One region of the Bradyrhizobium sp. USDA 4506 genome, then DNA from elsewhere that is predicted to be linked to it. Evidence: predicted binding sites of a transcription regulator. Region 1 holds the regulator's gene; the other holds the start of a gene.
The links. Region 1 encodes LexA, which represses DNA repair genes until DNA is damaged. Its sites were predicted from a motif close to TGTTCNNNNTGTGTTCNG; they were not measured.

Region 1 (8,429 bases):
GCAGCTCGAACAGGCCGAGATGGTATTCGTCGGAGTCGGGGCCGGCGTCGGGCTTCTTGACGAGGGTGAAGGAAGCCTCGGGAAATTGCTCCCAGACTTTCAGGTCGTCGGCCGTTACCGTCAGCCAACCGAACCGGAACATGTAGCGGCCCGGTTCCGTGACGCGTCCAGCCTTTTGCCATGTGACCTTATCGACCACCGCGCACGTCCTCCGTGCCCGATGATGCGCCAAGGCGCCGGCCGACGCAAATCTCCTTCTGCGCCCCGGAAGCGGGAGTCCGGGGTCGCCCGAAATTGCTTAGGTCATCCGCCGCCGAACAGCTCATTCCGCGGCGACGATGCGCTCAACCCAAAAACAGCGTTGCGAATGCGGAGGGCCGCCGCTCCACAACCTTCGGCTTCTGCTCGACCGGCGGATGCAGCGCCGGCAATTGCAGCACGCTAACGCGCTGTCCCTCGACCAGCTGGGTCACCAGCACATGGCTGCCGTCGGGGAATTCGACCGCGTCATGATGCCGATCAGGCACGTCGGGCTCGACTTCGTTGAACACGCCGACGCGATAGTTCAGCGTCTTGGTCCAGATCCAGCGGCTGTCGTAGCGAACGTTCTCGGCGAAAGCGAGCTCGGTGCCCGGCAGCATGCAGACCGCGACAGTGGGGTCATTCTCCGAAGCAAAGCCGCGGGTCGACGTGCCGCGGAACGTCGTCGTGATCAGCGTCTCTCCGACAATGGCGGGGCGCGATGCCACGGCGTGCAGACTATAGTCACACATCGGATGGCTCCTCATTTCGAGGTAGCGACCCGTGCCTCTCCTTGAGGCATTAGGGCCTCTACCAGAGTGGACGATAGCGAACGAGCGTCTGCTCGTTTCTGGGCGATTGTACGACTGGTCCGAGATCGCTCCGATCACAAACACGCGACGCTGCGCGAGAGGTATCGGAGCGCATCGGGCAGGCCGTACGCTACACTATCATGCAAGGAACGATCCGACGTGTTGCTCGTTCCCGGCCGCCGCAAGTATTTGCAATTCAGTATTTGCGATAAAGGCCGATCAGCTTGCCCTGGATGCGGACCCGGTTCGGCGGCAGGATGCGCACTTCATAGGCGGTGTTGGCCGGCTCGAGCGCGATCGATGCGCCGCGGCGGCGGAAGCGCTTCAGGGTGGCTTCCTCCTCGTCGATCAGCGCCACCACGATGTCGCCGGTATTGGCGACGTCGTTGCGCTGGATCAGCGCCATGTCGCCGTCGAGGATGCCGGCATCGACCATCGAGTCGCCGCGCACCTCGAGCGCATAGTGCTCGCCGGCACCGAGCATGTCGGGCGGCACGCTGATGGTGTGGCTGCGGGTCTGCAGCGCCTCGATCGGCGTACCGGCGGCGATCCGGCCCATCACGGGGACCGCGACCGGACGGTTGCCGTCGTCCTCGGCAATCGGCGGCGTGCTGGCGCGCCGGCCGAGGGTGCCTTCGATGACGCTGGGCGTGAAGCCGCGGCGGCCGTTGCCGCCGCCGGCCGAGAGTTCGGGCAGCTTGATGACCTCGATGGCGCGGGCGCGGTTCGGCAGGCGGCGGATGAAGCCGCGCTCCTCCAGCGCAGTGATCAGGCGGTGGATACCGGACTTCGAGCGCAGGTCGAGCGCATCCTTCATCTCGTCGAAGGAGGGCGGTACGCCGGCCTCTTTCAGACGTTCATTGATGAAACGCAGTAGTTCGTACTGTTTGCGCGTGAGCATCTCGAGTATTCCCCCGGTTGATAGCGTCGTTCGATTCCGAGACTCTTCTGGTGGGGCCTGCAGGCCGGGCCTGACCTCAGGAGCATGTGCTCGATGCACCTGCTTCCACGCGGCTTCCCGATTGTAGACACCAGTACTCGAAACAAATCATGAACGGACACTATATGTTCGATATGTGTTCCGCAACCACTTAATTTCCGGTGAACGTGTCGGGCAACGCACAATCGGCGGGGCGCGAAAACCCTATTCGGGCAGTGTCAGGATCTCGCATTCGCTGCCTTCGACGGCCGCCGCCGCGAACGGCGGGCGCACGAGAAGTGCCCGTGCCGCAGCGAGATTCCCGAGCAGCGACGAGTCCTGCTGCGTCACCGGCGTTGCGATCAGCGTGCCGTCCTCGCGCGCTTCGAGACGCGCACGCAGATAGTCCTCGCGCTGGTCGTTGGCTGCGAGGTCGCGGCCGAGCAGGGCGCTCGCGCGGCGATGATGAATCACTTTCCGGCCGCTCAGCGCCCGAATCAACGGCACCAGGAACAGGAAGGCGCAGACATAGGACGACACCGGATTGCCGGGCAGACCGATCACCCGCATCGCGCCGAGCCGGCCATGCATCATCGGCTTGCCGGGCCGCATCGCAATCCGCCAGAACGCCATCTCGACGCCCTCGGCTTCCAGCGACCGCTTGACGAGATCGTGGTCGCCGACCGAGGCGCCGCCTGTCGTGATGAGGACATCGGCGCCGGCCTCGCGTGCCCGGCGGATGCCCGCCGTGGTCGCCTCTGCCGTGTCGGCGGCAACGCCGAGGTCGACGGTCTCGGCGCCTTCGGCGCGCGCCAGCGCTCGCAGCGCGTAGCCGTTGGAATAGACGATCTGGCCGGGACCGGGCTGCGAGCCCGGCATCACCAGCTCGTCGCCGGTCGCCAGCACCGCGACCTTCGGGCGGCGGCGCACCGCAAGTTCCGGATAGTTCATGGCGGCCGCCAGCGACAGCGCGCGGTCGGACAGGCGGCTGCCGCCGGCGAGCAGCACCTCGCCCTCACGGAAGTCGACCCCAGCCGGGCGGATGTGCCGCCCGACGCTGGCGGCCTCCGTGATCGTGATGTGGTCGCCGTCGACGGCGGTGTCCTCCTGGATGATCACCGCGTCGGCGCCATTGGGGATCACGCCGCCGGTGAAGATCCGCACCGCCTCGCCGGCGCCGACCGTCCGCTCGAACGGCCGGCCGGCGGCGACTTCGCCGATCACCTTGAGCCGGGCCTTTAGATCAGCCGCATCGGCGGCGCGCACCGCATAGCCGTCCATCGCCGACATCGGCTGCGGCGGCTGGGTGCGGAGCGCCGCGAGGTCGTGCGCAAGCGTGCGGTGGTAGGCGGCATCGAGCGCGACCATCTCCTCCGGCAGCGGTTCGGCGCCGGCGAGGACGGCGGACAGGGCATCGGCAACCGGCATCAGGGCCACGCTCAGAGCTCCTCAATTCTTAATGTTCAAATTCCAAGTGCGGTCAAAGCCCTTGCCACGTCATCCGTCGACGTCACGTGGATAGCATGAAGGCCGCGCGCCCGCGCACCTTCGATATTGGCGGCCAGGTCGTCGAAGAACAGGATCCGCGACGCCGGCACGCCGATGGCTTTTACCACATGATCGTAGGCCTCGGCGTCGGGTTTGCGGAAGCCGATGCTCGAGGACAGGAAGACGTTGCGGAAATGGCTGAGCAGCTCGGCATGGGTGACCGAGAAATGCGCGACATGGGCCGGATTGGTGTTGGAGAAGGCGTAGAGCGGCATCCGCTTGGCGGCCGCCGCGAGCAGCGGGGCGATGCCCGGCATCTCGCCGGTGAAGATCGCGTTCCAGCCTTCGAGGAACTGGGCGTCCGTGATGTTGATGCCGAGCGTCCGGCGCAGATTCTCGAAGAATGCCGCGTCGTCGATCCGGCCGATCTCATGATGCTTGAAACTGTCGTCGACGACAAAGCGCGTGGCGAGCTCGGCGGGCGCACAGCCGGCATGCTGCGCCCAGTGCGCCATCACCTTGTCAAAGTTGATGTCGAGCACGACGCGGCCGATATCGAACAGCAGCACGTCGACGGAGTTGGGAGAGAATTGCGAGGTCATTGCGTGAAACCGTGTACGAGAATTGCGGGCAGGCGGCAATGTCCTCGATTTCAGTGACCGGTGTGTGGATTGTGCGTGGCGTTGCATTCATCGCGAGACTGTTCCCGCGCACACCGTCGTCCCGGCGAAGGCCGGGACCCATAACCACAGGGTTGGGTTGTTGAGAGGAAGCTGTGGCCCCAGCGTCGCGCAACAATTGAGATTTGGGGTAATGGCTCCCGGCCTTCGCCGGGACGACGGCGGGTGTCGTCGCTTGTGCGTCAAACATCCGCATTCTCGCGACATGATCTGTCCGAGCCTTGCTCTTTTCACCCTATATTTTTGCTGCGGGGCTTGGCTTGCCGCGTCGGGCAACTCAGTGGCACGCACGCACGAGCTTTCAGCGCACCAAGCGACTTGATGCTTGCCGCGGCCTGACGCCCGCGGTGGCTTGGTGCCCGCCGGACGTAGCTCTCACAGCCTGGACAGTGCCAAGCCGAGGTAACCGATCAGCGCACCGGTGCTGAGAATGATGACGACGAGCGCCTGTTCCGAGCGTGCTTGCAAGGTTTTCCGGGTCACGGCGTTGGACGCTCCGTCTTCGAGATCATGCGGTCCAACGAACAGCATCAATTTCCGTTCCGGTCCTTCCCCCGGGAACCTTCACGACCTGCCGAGTGACGCGACGAATGCGGAACAGGAATGCGGGTCGGCCGCCTATGAGGGCGGTGCGATCCCCGGAACGGGGAAAGCGCGGCACATCTCGACGCTGTTCGACCTCAGTCGCTTGACGACCGCTGCATCTCCCTTCGACCGGAGGGATTCCGCAGTGAGTTCGGCGATCAGGCGCATTTCGGGCTCGCCCATGCCGCGCGTGGTCGCCGCCGGCGTCCCGAGGCGGATGCCGCTCGGCCTGAGCGGCGGCCGCGGATCGTCGGGAATGATCTGCTTGTTTGCGGTGATCCCGACGGCGTCGAGAATGTTCTCGGCCGCGCCGCCGTCCAGGCCGACGCTGGCCACCGTATCCACAACCATCATGTGATTGTCGGTTCCGCCGGTGATCAACGTCATGCCGCGTTCCATCAACGCTTCGGCCAGGACCTTCGCGTTGCGCATGACCAGTCTTGCATAGGCCTGAAAATCGGACGTCGATGCCTTCTTCAGCGTGACCGCGGTTCCGGCCACAACGTTCATGTGCGGACCTCCCTGCAGTCCCGGAAACACCGACGCGTCGATCTTGCCGGCGAACTCCCGGCGACAGAGAACGATGCCGCCGCGCGGCCCGCGAAGCGTCTTGTGCGATGTCGTCGTCATCACGTCGAAACCCGCATCGAGCGGATTGCGCAAGGCGTTGCCGGCGATCAGGCCGCCGTAATGGCTGACGTCGGCCATGGTCAGCGCACCCACCTCATCGGCAATGCTCTTGAAGGACGCATAATCCAGATCGCGCGGATAAGAGCTGTAGCCGCACAGCACCAGCTTCGGACGGACGTGCCGGGCCATGGCGCGGAGCTCATCGAAATCGATGGCGCCGCCGTTTGACGGCTGCGTCTTGTAGCGGGCGAAGTTGAAGAGCCGCCCCATGTGCGACACCGGCGCGCCATGGGTGAGATGGCCGCCGTGTGACAGGTCCATCGCCAAGATCGTATCGCCGGGCTGCAGCAGGCCGAGATACACGGCCTGGTTCATTGGCGACCCGGACAGAGGCTGAACGTTGGCATGTTCGGCGCGAAACAGCGCGCAAGCGCGCTGTCGGGCAAGGTTCTCTATCTGGTCGGTAAATTCCTGGCCGCCGTAATAGCGGCGTCCCGGATAGCCCTCGGAATACTTGTTGGTGAACACCGATCCGAGCAGCTCGAGCACCTCGGGATAGGTGTAGTTCTCCGACGGAATCAGCTCGACGCCGTCTTGCTGGCGGCGCTCTTCGCCCTCGAGCGCAAGGGCAACTTCCGAATCGTTGAGATGGAGTTCATTGCGGAATGACGGCATGGTCCGGGCTCCCTAAGACGCTGGATCATCAGCTGAACGGGTTGCCCAGGCGAACGGCGTTGGAACCCTTCGCGCTTCACCGTGGTCAATTCCACGTAAGCTCGCCAGTCGCGCGAGGGACGAATGAGCCTGCGAGGCTCATCGCGAGCAGAAGGCTATCCAATCCCCGGCGGGCTCGCAAGGGTTGGTTGCTGGCGCCGCCGCGGGCCCAGCGTTGGGCGAGATCGAACATCTGGCGACAGCCACGGCAATGGCGACCAAACCGAGGGACGTCCGGCTTACCCAATGAACCGATGTCCCGATGATCAATGCCGTCTTCGGCTGAGGGCCAACAAGGTGCATGACCATCCGTCACTTGCGGCCCGTCAGGCTTGCGGGGTGGCTGACCGTGTGGCTGTGGCACCCGCGAATCTATTCCTTGACGAAGATATGAGACTTTATCTTCCACTGCCCGTCGGGTTGGCGTTCAAGCAGTCTCACGGTGCTGCCAGAAATTGGCGCCGCCTTCTCATTTACTACTAGCGTGGCCGTGAAATGCGAGGTGGTGTAGGCGTAGTTTCCCATGGGCAACACATCGAGCAGCTCAACCTTGTGATCTCTGACGCTTCTTCCCCGCCCGGCAAAGAAATTACGGATTGCCAAAGGGCCGGTGACTGGCTGCGCACCAGGCGGCATCAATCTGGCGTCAGCGGCATACAACGGTAACAGGGCATCGAAGTCTGCGTTGTTGATGGCGGCATCCCATTTGGCAGCCGCCGAGGAAAGTTCGTCGGCAGGTGGGGCTGCCCCTGCGGGACTGACGCAAATACAAGTAAAGATCAACAACAGGGTGCATGAAAGAAGAGAAGGGCGGCTCATCTTTGCCTCCTTTAGCTGAGATGCTTAGCGCGGGAGCGCATTCGCAAACGCTATAGCCGAGGCAAGCAGAACCACTAGTCCAGAAAGTGGACTGGATATCCTCAACTGGCTGAGACTCGATCTGCGGCCGCCGGCGCCTCATCGGCATATTTGCTGCGTGGGAACCAAGCCCGCATGCTGTTCACAAGATGCCTGGGACCGTCGATCTCGATTTTGCCGAGCTCACACGCCCGTAGCAGCGGCATCTCGTCTACGAAAATCTGCACGAGCGTCAGCAGACTCGCATAGAGGCTGATATCGACCTTGAAGCCGGGGTCATCCCAGCAAAGATCGGCTTCCTCCTTCTTCACAACAAACCACCAGCGCTTTGGCCGAGCGTCCGCAATCTCGATGTACAGAACGAAGTCGCATGGAATGTGCCTTAGATCGAACGAACGGCGCATATTCCACATGAGCCGGCCCGCGTGAAGTTCGTTGGGTGTGAGCTGGCTGCGAGCCCATTTGTGGCCCCAATAGCCCATTGCATCGATAATTGGCCTGGCTTCCCTGGCTGCCTGGGTTGGATGGTACTCCCAATGCCCGTTATCGCCTGATCTGCGTGAGATTAGCCCGGCTTCTTCTAGCGTTTGCAGGCGCTTGGAGAGGAGGGTCGGCGACATCTGCGGGATGCCGCGGCGAAGCTGGTTGAAGTGGTGGGACCCCAGCAACAGTTCGCGGAGCAGGAGCGGGGTCCACCGCTCCGTGAGAATTTCCGCAGCTTTGGCTACGGGGCAAAATGATCCATAGCCTTTCATGACGAGAACTTTAGCATCACGAGGGCCACCAAGGTAGTCCAGGTTCTGAACTATGTCCCAGACGAGCCAGCATCGAGGCTGTCCTGGAGGTCTGTTACGCGATTTTCTCGAGACTCGGCCATTCGACGATGCCGGCTCGATGTTCGGTTTGCCCGAAGGCAGATGCGGCTCGATTTGCCAGTACGCGGCCTGGCTGGTGCCACCGCGGGCTCAGCGTTCGCCGAGATCGATCTGCGTGAGGATGCCTTGCCGCAGCGCGAGGCGGACCAACTCGATATCGGTGCCGACGCCGAGCTTGTCCTTGATCAGGGAATGCAGGTTCGCGACCGTCTTGGGACTGAGGTGCAGCGCCTCGGCGATCTCCTCGGTGGTGTTTTCCGCGAGCAGCATGCGCAGCACCTCGAATTCCCGCGCGGTCAGGAGGTCGGCCGCCTTGGTCTCGCCGGCAAGGTGGCTGAGCGCGAGCTCGTGGTCGATATCCGGGCTGATCGCGATCTTGCCCGACAGCGCATCCATCACTGCGTGCACCAGCGTCTCCGGCGGGCTGGTCTTGGTGACATAGCCGCTCGCGCCGGCGCGGATCGCCTGCACGGCAAAGGCCGCGTTCTGGTGCATGGTGAACACCAGGATTTTTGCGCGCCTGTCCCACTGCCGGAGGCGGCGGATGGCCTCGATGCCGCCGATGCCGGGCATCGACAGGTCCATGATGACGAGGTCGGGCCCGGTCTCCTTGTAGAGGCGGTAGGCCTCGACGCCGTCGGAGGCTTCGGCGACGACGCAGAGGCCCGGCTGCTTCTGCAGCATCGCCCGGTAGCCCTCCCGGACGACGGCGTGGTCGTCGACCAGCATGATGGTGCGCGCCGCATGGCTCATGCCGCGCGCTCCACCGGTGCGGCCGCTCGGCTAACCGCGACGGGAACGATGACGCGGAGCGAGGAGCCGTTGGGCTGTCCGGTCTCGAAGCTGA
Region 2 (8,429 bases), 340 kb from region 1:
TCGACGTAGCGGCGCTGGCCCTCGGCATAGATGGTGTCGAACGCGAGCGACGATTTGCCGGAACCGGACAGGCCGGTGAACACCACGAGCTTGTCGCGGGGAATCTCGACGTCGATGTTCTTCAGATTGTGTTCGCGCGCGCCACGGATCGTGATGGCGCGCGATGAGGAGCCGGCGTTCTGTTGGCGCTTCGCCTTGAGCACTTCATCCATAGCGACGGTTCCGGGCGCATGCTTGGGCGCCTTTTGGGCGCGCATCGCCGGTGATGCCGGGACCTTGCGCCGATGGGGTGTGAAGGCTGGAACGTAGGAAGAACGGCCGACAATTTCCAGTGCTGAGTCGCGTCCATCAACGGATAGTTTGCCTGATGGCAGCAGCCGTCAGCAGGGCCGGTTCCGCTAAAGCCTTTCCCCCGTTCCGATGGAATCGGAACAGGGGCTCCAGATTCCTGCTTTGACCCGTTTTCTTTCCGCGAGCCGGAATCCGCTTCGCTCGAAAACGCTCTTACGCAAAAAGGCCGGCGCGAGGCCGGCCTTTCGGTGCGTTCTGATCGCAGATCAATCTTAGTACTTGGCGACGATCGGGCCGCCGAAGTGATAGTTCACGCCGAACTGGGCGCTGTGCAGCTCGAGCGTACCGGAGGGCACGCCGAAATAGTTCTCGCTGTCGAGGCTGCGATACAGGTATTCGCCCTTGATCGACCACTGCGGGGCGATGAAGGCTTCGACGCCGGCGCCGACGGTCCAGCCGGAGTGGAAGTTGCTCTGCGAGGCGGTCACGCCGAGCGCGGTGACGCTGACCTCGTTGTTGGCCCAGGCGTAGCCGCCGGTGCCGTAGAACAGCACCTTGTCGACGGCGAAGCCGAGGCGGCCGCGCACGGTGCCGAGCGAGTCGATTTTGCTGCGGGCGGTGACGCCGAGCGTCGAGACCGATGCGTCGATGTCAGCGCCTGCAGCGTCGACCTCGAGGCCGTACACGATGTTGCCGGCCTGCCAGTTGTAGCCGATGGTGCCGCCGCCGAAGCCGCCTTCCATGCTCGGGGTGCCGGAGTTCTCGCTGGCGTAGCCGCCGAAGCCGCCGACGTAGAAGCCGGTCCAGTTGTAGATCGCGGCCGGCGCCGGAGCCTTCACGTAAGGCGCGCGTGCCGCCATGTCGGCGGCCATTGCCGGTGCAAAAGCGCTCAGTGCAAACATGCCGGCCGAGGCCAGCAAAACAATCCTCATTTTCAAAGTCCCAGTCCCATTTTCTTGTTGTCCCTTCAGAGATCTTGAAGAGAGCGTCACAGCAGTGTCGCGTGACGTGCTGGTGCTTCTACAGAGAAATGCCGGAACGTGTGTATCCGCGAAACCACAACGCACCGAAAACGGCCCCGGTGAGGTGCGCGTGCACACGCAACGAAAAAGCCGGCGCACAAACAGGCGCAAACAAAAAGGCCGGCGCGAGGCCGGCCTTTCGTCTGGATCAATCGGCCTGGCGCGATCAGTAGCGCGCGACGACCGGGCCACCCCACTTGTAGTTCACGCGGACGGTGACGAGGTCGACGTCCTGGCGATCGCGGATGGTGCTGTTCAGCGTGCCGTTGGGAGCGATCAGGTTGTAGGTCTTGTCCTGCATGAACAGGTGGTCGTATTCGATGCCTGCGGTCCAGTTCGGCGCGAAGCCGACTTCGATGCCGGCGCCGACGGTACCGCCCCAGCGGGTGTCGCTGGCGCTGCCGACGAGCACACCGGTCGGCGTGAAGTAGGTGTTGAAGCGGTTGTCGGTCAGTGCCGCGCCGCCCTTGGCGTAGAGCAGCACGTTGTTGACGGCGTAGCCGATCTGGCCGGTGAACAGGCCGAACGCGTCGATCTTGGACTGGTTGGTGAACAGGCCCGGGAAGATCGCGCTGTTGTTGCTGCCCTTCAGGTCAGCCCAGTCGCCCTGCGCTTCAAGGCCGAACACCCAGGTGCCGGCCTGCCAGCGATAGCCGATCTGGCCACCGGCGACGCCGCCGGTTGCATCATGGCAACCATCTGATGCGAGGAAGATGCCGGCCGGGAGCTGGTCCCAGCAATTGTGGCTCGAGCCCCAGCCGCCGTTGGCGCCGATGTAGAAGCCGGTCCAGTCATAGATCGGGGCAACCACTGGCGGCGGCGCCTTGGTGTAGGGGCGCGCAGCGAGATCGGCAGCCGCGGCAGGCGCAGCAAACGCAATCAGAGCAACCGTACCGAGCAAAAACTTCTTCATTATCAATCCCCCAGCACCCCGATCGGCTTCCAAACGGTCCCGAAGCACGATCCCAGACGCGAGCGCCCGCGCCATGGTTGGAGCTATACGCTGATTCAACCGCAAACGCAGTCTCCCAAATGCAACACTCGCGGGAGAAGTATCGATAAGGCAAGCTGCTGATTTGTTTGTTGTTTTTCTAAATCTTGCTGCCGAGCGTCGGCCTGCGCCGAGATCGACTGCCGCTCTGACGGCACTGGCCGCTTCTACGGCTGGTTGTGGCGAACAAAACTGGAACGATGCCGGATCCGGTGCTATATCCCGATATCCGTGGATAACCGCGCGACGGCAAAGGCGACGAGCCGGCACCGGCGTATAGGGTCATCCACGACGCCTGCGACGTAAGTGGCGAAGGTTGAGAGTGGCGGCCGAATGTCCGGACGCCCGGTTTTTGAGTGGAGATGATGCGATGGCAGGAAGCGTGAACAAGGTGATCCTGGTGGGAAACCTCGGCAAGGATCCGGAAATCCGGCGGACGCAGGACGGCCGTCCGATCGCAAACCTTTCCATCGCCACCTCGGAAACGTGGCGCGACAAGGGCACCGGCGAGCGTAAGGAAAAGACCGAGTGGCACCGCGTCGTGATCTTCAACGAGGGCCTCTGCAAGGTCGCCGAGCAGTATCTGAAGAAGGGCGCCAAGGTGTACATTGAGGGTCAGTTGCAGACCCGCAAATGGACCGACCAGAGCGGCGTCGAGAAGTACTCGACCGAAGTCGTGCTGCAGGGCTTCAACTCCAACCTCACCATGCTCGACGGGCGTGGCGGTGGGGGCAGCAGCTTCTCCGATGATGGCGGCAGCGATTTCGGCTCGGCCGGACCGGTCAGCTCAGCGCCGCGCCGCGCCGTCGCCGCGGGTGGTGGCAGCAGCCGCAACAGCGACATGGACGACGACATCCCGTTCTGAGGAGTGGTCGCGCTTCCATCGATTCCGTCAGGCGCCGTTCCGTGAAGATCGTTCTCCGGATCGGCGTCCTGATTGCGGGGAGGGATGTCTTCGTGTGGATTATGAGGATAACCTTGCACTCGGCTGATCTCATTTGAGCATTGACAGGGAACCTTTGCGGTTCCGCGGGGCTTTGACACAGCTCGATGTGAATGATATTTACATTGGCCTGCGGCATTTGATGCCTGGCCGCGAGCTTCACTCGAGGGCCGCCACCATGAGCCTCGTGCCATTGCTCGACGCTGTGCCTGCGATCCCGCTCCATGCCTTTGCCGCGATGGCCGCCTTCGTGCTGGGCTCCATCCAGCTCGCCGCCCCCAAAGGCACGCTGCCGCACCGGACCCTGGGCTGGATCTGGGTGATCCTGATGCTGGTGGTCGCCGGAAGCTCGTTCTGGATCCATCAGATCCAGCTGGTCGGTCCCTGGAGCCCGATCCACCTGCTGTCGATCTTCTCGCTCGCCATGCTGGCGCTCGGCGTCACGGCCGCGCGGAGCCACGATGTCCGCCGCCACAGGTTCACGATGATCGGCATTTTCTTCGGCGCGCTAATCATTGCCGGGCTGTTCACCTTGATGCCCGGGCGGATCATGCACGCGGTGGTCTTCGGCCACTGACGGGAGAGGCAAGTCGCGAATGGCGGGTGGCGAATAGGGGATTTTTCCATTGCTATTCGCCATTCGCTACGCGCTTCCCAAGCAAGCAGCCGGAACCTCGGTGCTCCACCCGTAAGTGCATGAAAAAACGAACGGAAAAACGGCTTGCCGGAGCCGCGCAAGGGTGGTTATCAGGCCCCCGATGGGCTATATGATTCCCCAGTAGAACCGACCGGATTTCCCCTTTGTCCGATAACGACGACCACAAGCCCGGCGAGCCGCCGGGACCCTCAGATATTCGTCCCGTTTCCATTCTCGACGAGATGAAGAAGTCCTACCTCGATTACGCGATGAGCGTGATCGTGTCGCGTGCGCTGCCTGATGCGCGCGACGGGCTCAAGCCGGTGCACCGGCGCATCCTCTATTCGATGCATGAGCAGGGACATACGCCGGACAAGAAATACGTCAAATCCGCGCGCGTCGTCGGCGACGTGATCGGTAAATATCACCCGCATGGCGACCAGTCGATTTACGACGCGATGGTCCGCATGGCGCAGGATTTCTCGCTGCGCGTGCCGCTGATCGACGGCCAGGGCAATTTCGGTTCGGTCGACGGCGATCCACCGGCGGCCTATCGATATACCGAAGCGCGGCTGACCAAGGCGGCGCTGGCCGTGCTGGCTGACATCGACATGGAAACGGTCGATTTCCAGCCGAACTACGACAACTCCGAGAAAGAGCCGTCGGTTCTGCCGGCCCGGTTCCCGAACCTTCTGGTCAATGGCGCCGGCGGCATCGCCGTCGGCATGGCGACCAACATCCCGCCGCACAATCTCGGCGAGGTCGTCGACGCCTGCGTGGCGCTGATCGACAATCCGGCGCTCACGATCGACGAACTGATCGACATTATTCCCGGACCGGACTTCCCGACCGGCGGCGTCATCCTCGGCCGCCAGGGCATTCGTAGCGCCTACCATCTCGGCCGCGGCTCGATCGTGATGCGCGGCAAGGTGACGATCGACACCATCCGCAAGGACCGTGAAGCGATCATCATCACCGAGATTCCCTATCAGGTGAACAAGGCGACGATGGTCGAGCGTATCGCCGATCTCGTCAAAGAGAAGAAGATCGAGGGCATCGGGGACCTGCGCGACGAGTCCGATCGCGACGGCTATCGCGTCGTCATCGAACTGAAGCGCGAAGCGGTGCCCGACGTGGTGCTGAACCAGCTCTACCGATTCACACCGCTGCAGACCAATTTCCCGGCCAACATGCTGGCGCTGGATTCCGGCCGTCCGCAGACGATGAATCTGAAGGACCTGCTCACCATCTTCGTCGCGTTCCGCGAGCAGGTGGTGACCCGGCGGACCAAGTTCCTGCTCGGCAAGGCGCGCGACCGCGCCCACATTCTGGTCGGCCTTGCGATCGCGGTCGCCAACATCGATGAGATCATCCGCGTCATCCGGACCTCGCCAGATCCGAACACCGCGCGCGAGGCCCTGATGTCGCGCGACTGGCCGGCACGCGACGTCGAGGCGATGATCACGCTGATCGACGATCCCCGGCATCGCATCAACGAGGACGGCACGCTGCGGCTGTCGATGGAGCAGGCCAGGGCCATCCTCGACCTTCGCCTGCAGCGCTTGACCGCGCTGGGACGCGACGAGATTTCCGAAGAGCTCGACAAGCTGGCGGCCGAGATCGCCGACTATCTCGACATCCTGCGTTCGCGTGCCCGCGTGCAGGGCATCGTCAAGACCGAACTGGCCGAGGTGAAGCAGCAGTTCGCCACCCCGCGCAAGACCGTGATCATCGAGCAGGAAGGCGAGGTCGAGGACGAGGACCTGATCCAGCGCGAGGACATGGTCGTCACCGTGTCGCATGCGGGTTACGTCAAGCGCGTGCCGCTGTCGACCTACCGGGCGCAGCGCCGCGGCGGCAAGGGCCGCGCCGGGATGCAGACCCGCGACGAGGATTTCGTCTCGCGCCTGTTCGTGGCGTCCACGCACACGCCGGTGCTGTTCTTCTCGTCGCGCGGCCAGGTCTACAAGGAGAAGGTCTGGCGGCTGCCGATGGCCGCGCCGAACGCGCGCGGCAAGGCGCTGATCAACATCCTGCCGCTGGAGCAGGGCGAACGCATCACGACGATCATGCCGCTGCCGGAGGATGAATCCTCCTGGGCCAATCTCGACGTGATGTTCGCGACGACCGGCGGCACCGTTCGCCGCAACAAGCTGTCCGACTTCGTCGACGTGCGCCGCTCCGGCATCATCGCCATGAAGCTCGGGGAAGGCGAGGCGATCGTCGACGTCCAGATCTGCACCGAGCATGACGACGTGCTGCTGACCGCCGCCGGCGGCCAGTGCATCCGTTTCCCGGTCACCGATGTGCGCGTCTTCACCGGCCGCACCTCGATGGGCGTGCGCGGCATTGCGCTGGCCGAGGCCGACAAGCTGATCTCGCTGGCGATCCTGCGCCATGTCGAGACCACCTCGGACGAGCGCTCGGCCTATTTGAAGATGCGGCGCGCGGTGGCCGGCGAGGCCGCGACCGAGGAGCCGGTCGAGGCCGAGGGCGAGGAGACCGCGAATGCGATCCAGCTGTCGCAGGAGCGCTATGCCGAACTGTCGGCGGCCGAGCAGGTGGTGCTGACCGTCTCCGTCAACGGCTATGGCAAGCGGACCTCGTCCTACGAGTACCGCACCACCGGCCGCGGCGGCAAAGGCATCGTCGCGATGAGCGTCAACAACCGGAACGGCAACCTGGTGGCGTCGTTCCCGGTCGAGGACGCCGACCAGATCATGCTGGTCACCGACAAGGGCCAGCTGATCCGCTGCCCGGTGGCCGATATCCGCGTCGCCGGCCGCTCGACCCAGGGCGTGATCGTGTTCGACACCGCCGAGGACGAGCACGTGGTCTCGGTCGAGCACATTCCGGAAGAGGAAAGCGGCGAGAACGGCAACGGCGGCTAGCGCCGCCGCTTCGGAGAACCCCCAGCCCGAACGCAGCCAACGGGCGCGCAACATGCGCGCCCCGTTGACAGGCTCCGCAAAATCCGGCGGCATGCCGTACGCCCCTAGCCCAAGGGCAACGCCCTATGCTTTGATGGGGGCCGGCGGATCTACCGATTTCGGGAGGCCGTTGTGACCGATCATCGCGTTGAGCGGCGGCTTGCAGCTATCCTGGCGGCTGACGTGGCCGGATATAGTCGGCTGACCGGCCTGGACGAGGAAGGGACACACGTCCGGCTGAGGGAGTGTCTGCGTGGACTCGCTGATCCCAAGATCAGCGAACACCGTGGCAAGGTCGTCAAGCACACGGGCGACGGCATGCTCGCCGAGTTCGGCAGTGTCGTGGATGCGGTGCGTTGCGCCATTGAGGTCCAGCGCGGAATGGCCGAGCGAAATGCCACGGTGCCGCAACTCAAGCGGATCGAATTCCGCATTGGCATCCACGTCGGCGACATCATCGTCGATGAAAACGATATCTTTGGAGACGGCGTCAATATCGCCGCCCGCCTTGAAGGGATCGCGGAGCCCGGCGGGATCTGCATCTCGGACGATGCGCAACGTCAAATCCGCGGCAAGGTCGATGCCGTGTTCGCGGACATGGGCTCGCAGAACCTGAAGAACATTGCTGAGCCGATGCGCGCGTGGCGATTGAGGATAAACGCGGGCCATCCCGCGAGCGCCCCGATCGAGCCGCCGGTCGACAGCGCGCAAGCTCTGGCGCTCCCTGACAAGCCGTCGATCGCCGTGCTGCCGTTCGAGAATATGAGCGGCGACCCCGAGCAGGAATACTTCGCGGACGGAATGGTCGAGGAAATCATCACGGCGCTGTCGCGCTTCAAATGGCTGTTCGTGATCGCCCGAAATTCGAGTTTTACCTTCAAGGGCCGGGCCGTCGATATCAAGGAGGTCGGCCGCAGGCTCGGCGTCCGCTATGTCCTTGAGGGGTCTGTGCGCAAGGCCGCGGGGAAGGTTCGCATCACCGGGCAGTTGATCGATGCGGTGACCGGAACGCACATCTGGGCAGACAGGTTCGAGCGTGACCTGACGGACATATTCGCTCTCCAGGACGAAGTGACCGTCGCCGTCGTCTCGGCCATTCAACCAAAATTGCTGCAGATCGAAATCGGCCTGTCGGCACGGCGACCGGAGAACCTCACCGCCTATGATTTCTATCTCCGCGCCATGCAGCAGCATTACCTGATGACCGCCGACGGGTTGGCCGAGGCGATCAGGCTGGCGCATCGTGCTTTGGAGCTTGACCCCCGGTTCGGTTTTGTCGCCGCTCTGGCAGGTCTCGCTCACATGCAGAACATCCTTTGGGGGCATGCCGTCGATCCTCAATTTGACCGCAAGGAAGCCGTTCGGCTGCTTCGCCTGGCATTGAGCATCGACGATGGTGATGCGGAAACATTGGCCTGGGTTTCCCTCACCTCGGCGTACATGGTCGGCGATTGCGAGAGTGAGATCGAATTGGCCGACCGGGCGATCGCTCTTAATCCGAATTCGTATCGCGCATGGACCGCCAGAGGCAGTGTCTATCGAGTTGCGGGGCTTCCGGAAGAAGCGGTCCGGAGCTTTGAACGCGCCATCCGCCTGAGCCCGTTAGACCCGCGGC

Region 2: the regulator LexA is predicted to act here: its motif matches at 2,487-2,504, upstream of ACVIHF_RS14635 (single-stranded DNA-binding protein).

Annotation. Positions count from the first base shown of each region.
Region 1 is NZ_JBSSBM010000002.1:2,995,455-3,003,883, reverse strand. Features, by position in the region: gene ACVIHF_RS16290 (hypothetical protein) at 1-199, opposite strand, end outside; gene ACVIHF_RS16285 (hypothetical protein) at 345-773, opposite strand; gene lexA (transcriptional repressor LexA) at 1,030-1,734, opposite strand; gene ACVIHF_RS16275 (molybdopterin molybdotransferase MoeA) at 1,978-3,189, opposite strand; gene ACVIHF_RS16270 (HAD family hydrolase) at 3,216-3,842, opposite strand; gene ACVIHF_RS16265 (hypothetical protein) at 4,296-4,451, opposite strand; gene ACVIHF_RS16260 (serine hydroxymethyltransferase) at 4,539-5,810, opposite strand; ZMP/ZTP riboswitch at 5,847-5,932, opposite strand; gene ACVIHF_RS16255 (YybH family protein) at 6,222-6,668, opposite strand; gene ACVIHF_RS16250 (winged helix-turn-helix transcriptional regulator) at 6,770-7,462, opposite strand; gene ACVIHF_RS16245 (response regulator transcription factor) at 7,673-8,335, opposite strand; gene ACVIHF_RS16240 (HAMP domain-containing sensor histidine kinase) at 8,332-8,429, opposite strand, start outside.
Region 2 is NZ_JBSSBM010000002.1:2,656,934-2,665,362, forward strand. Features, by position in the region: gene uvrA (excinuclease ABC subunit UvrA) at 1-212, opposite strand, end outside; gene ACVIHF_RS14625 (outer membrane protein) at 564-1,223, opposite strand; gene ACVIHF_RS14630 (outer membrane protein) at 1,480-2,226, opposite strand; gene ACVIHF_RS14635 (single-stranded DNA-binding protein) at 2,675-3,169, shown strand; gene ACVIHF_RS14640 (DUF2306 domain-containing protein) at 3,426-3,824, shown strand; gene gyrA (DNA gyrase subunit A) at 4,049-6,775, shown strand; gene ACVIHF_RS14650 (adenylate/guanylate cyclase domain-containing protein) at 6,947-8,429, shown strand, end outside.